Regions from separate parts of the Selenomonas sp. AB3002 genome, predicted to be linked through region 2. Evidence: predicted binding sites of a transcription regulator. Region 2 holds the regulator's gene; each other region holds the start of a gene.
What was found. The regulator HrcA, encoded in region 2, represses chaperone genes, less so after heat shock. The targets are predictions, from matches to a motif close to TGTTAGCACTCNNNNNNNNNGAGTGCTAACA.
Positions count from the first base shown of each region.

Region 1 (3,280 bases), 430 kb from region 2:
CTGGCAGCAGGAGGACGAGAAGAAGCTTGAGGAGCTTGCTTCCAGACTGGGACTTTCTGGTTTGCTTGACCGCTATCCCCGGGAGCTTTCCGGGGGACAGCAGCAGAGGGTGAGCCTGGCCCGCGTGTTCCTCCTGCAGCCGGATATCCTGCTGATGGATGAGCCTTTCTCTGCCCTTGATGCCATCACCCGGGAGGAAATGCAGGATGTGTTCCGGGAACTGTGGCAGCAGGAATCCATTACCACCATCCTGGTGACTCACTATGTGGAGGAAGCCCTCTATCTGGGGGGGCAGATTGCAGTCATGGGAGAGGATGGGCAGATTGCCGAGCTTTTGGACAATCCCACCGGGGAGACTCCCCTGCGCCGCAGCGATGAGCGCTTCTTCCAGCTGGGGCGGCAGCTCAGGCAAAAGCTGAAGCCCAAGCTTCCTGGCAGGGGAGGTGAGGGCGCATGAACTTCAGAAGAACCCGAGGAGTGCTGCTGGCCTATTGCCTGGGGGCTGTCTTCCTGATTATCCTCTGGCAGGTGCTTGCCCTGCTCATGCACAAGCCCATTGTGCCCCTGCCGGAAAAGGTCTTTGTGCGGCTAGTAAGTGTTTTCGCCGGAGATATTGCCATCCATGCTCTCTACAGCCTTTGGCGCATTGCAGCAGGGCTTTTCATAGCAGTGCTCATCGGCTATCCCTTGGGCTGCCTCATGGGGTATTTCCACAAGGCGGACAAGTATCTGGCTCCGCTGGTGTACCTAACTTATCCGATTCCCAAGATTGCCCTGCTGCCCATCCTGATGCTGCTGGCAGGAGTGGGGGAGATGTCAAAGATCATCATGATCTTCCTCATCATCGTCTTTCAGGTCATCGTGGCGGTGCGTGATGCCATCAAGGCCATCCCGGAGGAGACTTACTATCCCCTGTACTCCCTGGGAGCCAGGTTCCGGCAGATTCTCAGAGAAGTCATTTTCCCTGCTTCCCTGCCGAAGTTCATCACTGCTGTCCGCGTGGCCATGGCCACCGCCATTTCCGTGCTTTTCTTCACGGAAACCTTCGGCACCCAGTATGGCATGGGCTACTACATCATGGATGCCTGGCTGCGAGTGAATTACCTTGATATGTACGCAGGCATCGTGGTGCTGAGCCTCATAGGGCTGTGCCTGTTCGGCATCATCGACATGGTAGAAGCCAGAGCCTGCAGGTGGCAGAAGTAAGCAGGCTCAATTATTCATCAACAGGAAAATCTCCCTGGACAGGCATGACTGCCTTGCCAGGGAGATTTTTTGACTTATTGACTTTTAGCCGCCATCGTAGTATATTATTATCTGTACGCTGGCACTCATGGTATGAGAGTGCTAACAAACTAGTTAATGATATTCCAAAATAAAGGAAGGTAATTGCAACATGGCTAAAGAAACCCATGAATTCCAAGCGGAAACCAAGAAACTCCTGGATTTGATGATCAACTCCATCTATACCAACCATGAGATTTTCCTGCGGGAGCTGATTTCCAATGCTTCCGATGCCATTGACAAGCTCCATTTCGAGAGCCTCACCAACCGCGACCTGCTGGAAGGGGATGAGGATTACGAGATCTTCCTCATTCCTGATAAAGACAGCCACACCCTGACCATTGCTGACAATGGCCTGGGCATGAACAAGGAAGAGGTCATCACCAATATCGGCACCATTGCCCAGTCCGGCACCAAGGCTTTCCTGGAGCAGATCCAGAAGGCCAAGGAAGCCCAGGGCGAGGGCTCCGAGCTGACCGACAAGGAGCTTATCGGCCAGTTCGGCGTGGGCTTCTACTCTGCTTTCATGGTGGCAGAGAAAGTCACCATCATCACCCGCAAGGCTGGCGAGACTCAGGGCTGGCGTTGGGAGTCCACTGCTGATGGCAATTACACCATCGAGGAGTGCGACAAGGAGAAGCGCGGCACCACCATCACCATCACCTTGAAGAAGGAGTTCTACGGTGATGAGGCTGAGGAGAACTTCACTGAGAACTACAAGCTCCAGAATCTGGTGAAGAAGTATTCCGACTATGTGCGCTACCCCATCAAGATGAGCTTCGAGGTGACTGAGCAGCCCAAGGACGACAAGGGCGAGCCCATCAAGGATGCAGAGCCCATCAAAAAGACGGAAATCCGCACCCTGAACTCCATGAAGCCCCTCTGGACCAAGAGCAAGAGCGAGCTCAAGGACGAGGACTACAACGAGTTCTTCAAGAATCAGTTCCATGAGTGGGAGAACCCCATGGAGGTGTTCCACACCAAGGCTGAGGGTACTGTGGAATACACGGCCCTTCTCTGCATCCCCGCCAAGGCTCCCTTCAACCTCTATCACACGGACTATGAGCCGGGCCTGCAGCTCTACTCCCGCCACGTGTTCATCATGGACAAGTGCAAGGACCTGCTGCCTGACTACCTGCGCTTTATGAAGGGCCTGGTGGATTCCCCCGACCTTTCCCTGAACATCTCCCGCGAGCTCTTGCAGCAGAGCCGTGAGCTCAAGACCATCGGCAAGGCTCTGGAGAAGAATATCCTTAAGTCCCTCAGCAAGAAGCTGGAGAAGCATCGCGAGGACTATGAGAAGTTCTGGAACGAGTACGGCAAGTCCCTGAAGATTGGCGTCTACAACAGCATGTATGGCGGCAGCGACACCATCGACAAGCTGAAGGACCTGCTGCTCTTCATGAGCTCCAAGGAGGGCAAGCTGGTGACTCTCAAGGAGTATGTGGAGCGCATGCCTGAGAGCCAGAAGAAGATTTACTATGCTACTGCCCGCGATAAGGAGACCATCGAGCATCTGCCGCAGATGGAGCTCTTGCGTGACAAGGGCATTGAGGTGCTCTACCTCCTGGACCCCGTGGATGAGTTCGCCATCGAGTCCATCCATCAGTATGACAGCAAGGACTTCCACTCCATCAGCAAGGGTGATCTTGACCTGGATGATGCCGAGTCCCAGGAGGTCAAGAAGGAGACTGAGGAAATCGCCAAGTCCAATGATGACCTGATGAAGGATATCAAGGAGACCCTTGGTGACAAGGTAGCTGATGTGAAGGTTTCCAGCCGCCTGAAGTCCAGCGCCGTGTGCCTGGTGGCAGATGAAGCCGGCCCGTCTCTCTCCATGGAGCAGACCTTTGCGGACATGAACAACCCCATGTTCAAGGCCCGCCGCATCCTGGAGATCAACCCGAAACATGAGCTCTTCACCCGTCTCCAGAGCCTCCATGCTGCAGGCAAGGATACGGAGGACTTCAAGGACTACTGCGACCTGCTCTACACC
Region 1 is NZ_JNIO01000002.1:91,409-94,688, reverse strand. Features, by position in the region: gene P159_RS0100680 (ABC transporter ATP-binding protein) at 1-457, shown strand, start outside; gene P159_RS0100675 (ABC transporter permease) at 454-1,206, shown strand; gene htpG (molecular chaperone HtpG) at 1,397-3,280, shown strand, end outside.
Region 1: the regulator HrcA is predicted to act here: its motif matches at 1,323-1,353, upstream of htpG (molecular chaperone HtpG).

Region 2 (3,280 bases):
ACGGGTTCAGAGGATAATAGCAAGGAACTAGCTAGGGCAGCAGGCGCCAAGGTCTTTGATTTCCAGTGGATAAATGATTTTGCTGCCGCCAAGAACTTTGCCATAGGGAAGGCTAGTGGCCGCTGGATTGTCTTTCCTGATGCTGATGAGTATTTTGATGAGGCCTCGCAGCAGCGCATACCTGCCTTGTTGAAAGAGTTGGAGGGCAGGAACATATTAGGGGTTACCTGCCCTTTGATCAATATAGATAAGGACGATAACAACCGGGTCATGGAAGCTATCGTGCAGTTGCGGATCTTCCGCAATCTGCCCCAGCTCAGATATCAGGGGTATATCCATGAAGTCCTGGCGGGGATTCCCCAGCAGAGCATCTATCTGGCCCGTGAGCTGACAGTCTACCACACGGGCTATTCCTCCCGGCAGCAGCTGAAGAAGTTCACACGCAACCTGGAGATGCTGGAGGCAGGACGGCAGCAGTATGGTGACTCCCCCGGGGAGTGGCACTATTTCATGGATACTTACTATGGCTTGCGGGACTATGAGAAGGCCATGGTGTATGCAAAAAAGATCATCGAAGAACCAAATCTTCCCCCACATGACCGCAAGAATGCCTGGGAGACCTGGGCCAGTAGCTGTCTCAAGGGGGGACATACCATACGGGAGGCATTGGTGCCTTTGGAAGGTGGGCTGAAGGAGTATCCGAGATTCTACCGCCTGCAGGCTATGAAAGGGCTGTGCCTCTTCGAAGCACGGCTTTATGAGGAAGCGGAGCAAATCCTGCGAAAGGCTTTAGACGGGGAGGAAGAACTGAGCAAATCTCAGGGGGATGAGGCTGTCACTGACAGTTCCCGCAGGCTGCTGCCCCATATCCACGCCCGTTTGGGAGAGATGGCATATATGGGAGGAAGGGAAGATGAAGCTCTGAATGAGTATCTGGCTGCCCTGCAGCTGAGCCGCCACTTGCCAGATATCCTGCGTGCCTTTCAGTCGCTCTTGCAGAAGCAGGGCATAGGTGCTGCTGATCAAATTGAGCTTTTGGGTGGTTTGTACAGCGGCAGGGAGGATATGATCTTCCTGGCAGAGAACCTCACCCCCCGGGCAGGGCAGGTGTGGCTTTATTATAGGAAGAAGGCTGGGCTGGCTGTGGAGGAGGCGGATTCCTTCCTGATTGGCGGGCATATACCTGCGGCGGCTTTGGAAGCTGGCAGAGTTTTAGGGGCCTGCCGAAGAGTGCGGAACTGGGCAGGAGGCTGAGTGTGTTTGACAGGTGTCTTCATCTGAAGCAGATGGGGACACTTATTTTTTGACTTTTTGATTTTTCTATTGACTTTTTGTTTTATGCGGTGTATATTCTTATTAGATTCAATTTAGCACTCATTTAACGAGAGTGCTAACAGGACCCGGCGGGGAGGTGAGGGGTGCCAATGGAACTGGATGCACGCAAGCAAAAAGTGCTGAAGGCCATTATTGATGACTACATCGAATCGGCTGAACCGGTTGGTTCCCGTACCCTTGCCCGCAAGCATGATTTGGGGGTTAGCCCCGCCACCATCCGCAATGAGATGGCGGATTTGGAGATGCTGGGTTACCTGGAGCATCTGCACACTTCTTCGGGGCGGGTGCCCTCATCCAAGGGATACCGCTTCTATGTGAATGGGCTGATTCCGCCGAAGCCGGTCAGCGATGAGGAAAAGAAACTCATCAACGACTGGTATCAGGCAAGGGTTCGTCGCATTGACGAGGTGTTCCAGGAGACTGCCAGGATCATTTCCAAGGTGACGAAGAACGTCTCCCTGGTGTTGGCACCTCAGCTGACCCAGGCCAGGTTCCGGGTGCTGCAGTTCCTGCCCCTGGATGACAGGCGGGTCATCACGGTGCTGATGACGGATGCAGGCTTTGTGGAAAACAAGATTGTGGAGATGCCGGATGGCGCTACTTTCGAAGATTTCCAGCGCATGGCTGCTGTCATCAACAAGAATCTGGCGGGCAAGTCTCTTTCTGCCATCTCTCCTGACAGGCTGCTGCCTATCCGGGATGAGATTGGGGACGAGGGCTTGTACGAATCTGCCCTTGAAGTGGTGAATCGGGCGCTGGACTCAGGCAAGCAGGAAAGGCTTTACCTGGGAGGCACCACTCAGATGCTGACACAGCCTGAGTTCCACGATGTGGAGAAGGTCAAGCACACTTTGATGATGCTTGAGGAGGAGGAACTTATCAAGGATATCCTCCACGCCCACATGGGAGACGGCCTGGAGGTCACCATCGGCCAGGAAAATGAGGATTCCCACATGAAGGACAGCAGCATCATCACGGCCACGTATCATCTGAACGGGGAGCTTCTGGGCACCATTGCAGTGCTGGGACCTACCCGCATGGAGTACGCCAAGGCCATGAGCCTGCTGGAATATATGAATGACAATCTTACCGAGGTCATCAGAAAGTACAACTGGTGAAGCGGTACGAGATGACCATAAGGAAGGTGAAGGAATTGCCATCATTCATGAAAGATGAATTAAAGAAAAAAGATGAGCAGAAGCTGGCGGACATGCAGGAGGAAATCAAGCGTGCTGTAGGCAAGGAGGCGGAGGGAGAAGCTGAAGAGGCTCCTACTGCCGAAGAAAATGCCGAGACTGAAGCTCAGGCAGAACCTCAGGAAGAGGTTGCCATTGCCAAGGCTGAGCTTGAAAAGCTGCAGGCGGCTGTGCAGGAAAAGGAAGAGCGTGCTCTTCGCCTGCAGGCTGATTTCGAGAATTTCCGCCGCCGCACCGCCAAGGAAAAGGAAGAGCTTTCTGCAGTGGTGACTCAGGGCATCCTGAAGGATATGCTTCCTCTTCTGGATAACTTCGAGCGGGCCATGGCTGCTGAGGCCAAGGACATTGATTCCTTCAAGCAGGGCGTGGAGATGATCTTCAAGCAGTTTGGGGAAGTCCTAGTGAAGAACGGCCTTGAGCATATCGAGGTTGAGGGCGCTAAATTCGACCCCAACTTCCACCAGGCAGTCATGCGGGTGGAGAACCCGGAGCTGGAGGATGAGACCATTGCCCAAGAACTCCAGAAGGGCTACATGGTGAAAGGCCGCGTGATTCGCCCCAGCATGGTGCAGGTTGTAGCGAACAGCTAAATATTTTGTTAATAATTTAGTTTACACATATAGGAGGATTATCATGTCAAAGGTTATTGGTATTGACTTAGGTACTACGAACTCCGTCGTCTCCGTCATGGAAGGCGGCGAGCCTACTGTTATCACGAACCCCGAGGGCAGCCGCATCACCCCGTCTGT
Region 2 is NZ_JNIO01000002.1:521,660-524,939, reverse strand. Features, by position in the region: gene P159_RS0102755 (glycosyltransferase family 2 protein) at 1-1,254, shown strand, start outside; gene hrcA (heat-inducible transcriptional repressor HrcA) at 1,419-2,453, shown strand; gene grpE (nucleotide exchange factor GrpE) at 2,501-3,121, shown strand; gene dnaK (molecular chaperone DnaK) at 3,165-3,280, shown strand, end outside.

Region 3 (3,280 bases), on a different contig from region 2:
TCAGTCACGAAGGTAATATATAAATCCCGAAAGCGATATCAAAATTGCTTTCGGGATTTTTCATTGGCTAAATGAGCTTTGATAAAGCATATTAAAAAGCACCACTCGCTCAACCAGAACGAGTGGTGCTTTCTTTCCTATACGGACAGTACTCTTATGCCTTATTACATCATGCCGGGCATGCCGCCGCCCATGCCGGGAGCCGGAGCCGGGGGCTCCTTCTCGGGCTTATCAGCCACCAGGGTCTCGGTGGTGAGAACCATGGCAGCGATGGAAGCAGCGTTCTGCAGAGCGGAACGGGTGACCTTGGCAGGATCTACGATACCAGCCTGGATCATGTCAACGTAAGTGTTGTCCACAGCGTTGAAGCCGATGCCGTCACCAGCCTTCTTCACGTTCTCAACTACCACGGAACCCTCGAGGCCTGCGTTGTCAGCGATCTGGCGGACAGGCTCCTCGATAGCGCGGCGAACGATGTTCACACCTACCTTCACATCGCCCTCAGCCTCAATCTTGTCGAGAGCCGGGAGGATGTCGATGAAGGTGGTGCCGCCGCCTGCTACGATGCCTTCCTCACGGGCAGCACGGGTAGCATTGAGGGCATCCTCGATGCGGTACTTCTTGTCCTTCATCTCAACTTCGGTGGCAGCACCGATCTCGATGACAGCTACGCCGCCAGCCAGCTTGGCAAGGCGCTCCTGGAGCTTCTCCTTGTCGAAGTCGGAAGTAGTAGCCTCAATCTGCTTCTTGATCTGCTCCACGCGGGACTTGATGGCTTCCTTATCGCCATAGCCGTCCACGATGGTGGTGTTGTCCTTGGTAGAACGAACCTGGTTGGCACGACCGAGGTCTTCGAGAGTCACGCTGTCCAGCTTGCGGCCCAGCTCCTCGCTGATGACCTGGCCGCCGGTAAGGATAGCGATATCCTCCAGCATAGCCTTGCGGCGGTCGCCGAAGCCCGGAGCCTTCACAGCCAGAGCCTTGAAGGTGCCGCGGAGCTTGTTCACCACGATAGTAGCGAGAGCCTCGCCATCAAGGTCCTCAGAAATGACCATGAGCTGCTTGCCCTGCTTCACAACCTGCTCCAGGATGGGCAGGATATCAGCGATAGCGGAAATCTTGCGGTCGGTGATGAGGATGTAAGGATCATCCAGGACAGCTTCCATCTTGTCCGTATCGGTAACCATGTACGGAGAGATGTAGCCACGGTCGAACTGCATGCCCTCTACCACTTTCAGGTTGGTATCCATGGACTTGGACTCCTCAACGGTGATGACGCCGTCCTGGCCCACTTTCTCCATGGCATCAGCAATCAGCTGGCCAACTTCCTCATCAGCGGAGGAGATGGTAGCAACCTGTGCGGTAGCAGCCTTGCTCTCAATGGGCTTAGCCTTGGTCTGGATTTCCTCTACCAGAGCCTTCACAGCCTTCTCGATGCCCTTCTTCACGATCATGGGGTTGGCACCGGCAACCACGTTTCGCATGCCCTCATGAATCATAGCCTGTGCCAGCAGGGTTGCAGTAGTGGTACCGTCACCAGCGATATCGTTGGTCTTGGTAGCAACTTCCTTTACCAGCTGGGCGCCCATGTTCTCAAAGGGATCTTCCAGCTCGATGTCACGGGCAATGGTCACGCCATCATTGGTGATGGTGGGAGCGCCAAACTTCTTGTCCAACACTACGTTGCGGCCCTTGGGCCCAAGGGTGACCTTCACAGCGTTAGCCAGTGCGTCAACGCCGCGGCCAAGAGCACGGCGTGCTTCTTCGTCAAACAAAATCTGCTTTGCCATTTATATTACCTCCAAAAGGTTCTGATTCAATTAGAGAACTGCCAGGATGTCGCTCTCGCGGATGACCAGGTAATCCTTGTCATCAACCTTGACCTCAGTCCCGGAATATTTAGAGAAGAGGATGTCGTCGCCAACCTTGACTTCCATCTCAGCGCGCTGGCCATTGTCCAGAAGCTTGCCTGCGCCTACAGCCACAACCTTGCCCTTCTGGGGCTTCTCTTTGGCAGTGTCCGGCAGCACAATGCCGCTGGCAGTCTTGACATCGCCCTCGGAAACTTCAATGACAACTCTTTCGCCCAATGGCTTAATCATATTTATCTTCCTCCCATATAGAAATATACAAGATTCAATCTGTTAGCACTCACTCACGTCGAGTGCTAATCACAGGTATTATGATAACGCTTGAACATCAAAAAGTCAATAAATAAAATTAAAAAAGTCAAAAAAACAAAGCACCCGCCCCCTCCTAACATCAGGGTCGAATGCTTTGTTTAATCATATCAAGGTAAGCGAAGGCCACAGGTGCAGCATAAGCGGAACGTGTGAAATTTTGCCACAGGCAAAATTTCAAGTGAAGCGTTGCTGTACCTGTGGCCTGAACGCCTTAACGTGCAGGTCTCACACTTTACCACCCGTGGCTTTGATAATGGCCTCGGCCACGGACTTCACCGTCAGCCGCTTGTACATGGCATAACGCTGGATGCGACGGTGTGCCTCCTGCTCGCTCATGTGATGCTTCTTCATAAGGATGCCCTTGGCCTGATCCAGAATCTTCCGCAGAGCCAGGAGGTCGCGCAGCTCCTCAGCCTCCTGGCGGAGACTTTTTGCTTCCTGCCATCTGGCAGAAGCTATAGCAAGAGATGTGAGGATTTCCTCATCCTCCGCTCCCTCAGGCAGGCAGCCGTAAATGCCCAGCAAGGCCAGTTCAGGAGCAGCCTTTCCCAATACCAGGACGGGAGCCAGCTTCGCCAGCCTTGCCAGGCTTTCTGTACCTTCCGGCTCTGTCCCCAGGTGAAATAACACGGCTCCCGGTTTCTTTTCTATAGCAAGCTCAAGGGCTCTGGCAGGTTCCCCTGCCTCTCCCGAGAGCTCAAAACCGGCTTTCTTGAAAATACTCTTGTACTGGAGACGCAAGCGGTACTCCGGCTCGACTAACAAAACGCTGGGCAATCCCTGGGGCATAAATTCATCCCTGTCCTTTACTGGTACCAAAAAGCTGCTTCATATCATCTCACAAACTAAATTTATTTATCTGTCAGGGTAAGTCCCGGCACGGCATTCAGATAATGGTCGCTGTAAAGCCCGGCCTGTGCCTGATAGTACCCACGGCAGGCAATCATGGCGGCGTTGTCCGTGCAGAGGATTTTGCTGGGATAGGAGAACTTCACTCCGCGCCTGCCTGCCTCTTCCCTGAGCCTTGCCTCCAGGCCGCTGTTAGCGGCCACGCCACCTGCCAGTACCAGTGTATCTCTGCCTGCTTCTGCCACTGC
Region 3 is NZ_JNIO01000008.1:116,097-119,376, reverse strand. Features, by position in the region: gene groL (chaperonin GroEL) at 165-1,790, opposite strand; gene groES (co-chaperone GroES) at 1,821-2,102, opposite strand; gene P159_RS0108085 (ANTAR domain-containing protein) at 2,409-3,002, opposite strand; gene tsaD (tRNA (adenosine(37)-N6)-threonylcarbamoyltransferase complex transferase subunit TsaD) at 3,035-3,280, opposite strand, start outside.
Region 3: the regulator HrcA is predicted to act here: its motif matches at 2,143-2,173, upstream of groES (co-chaperone GroES).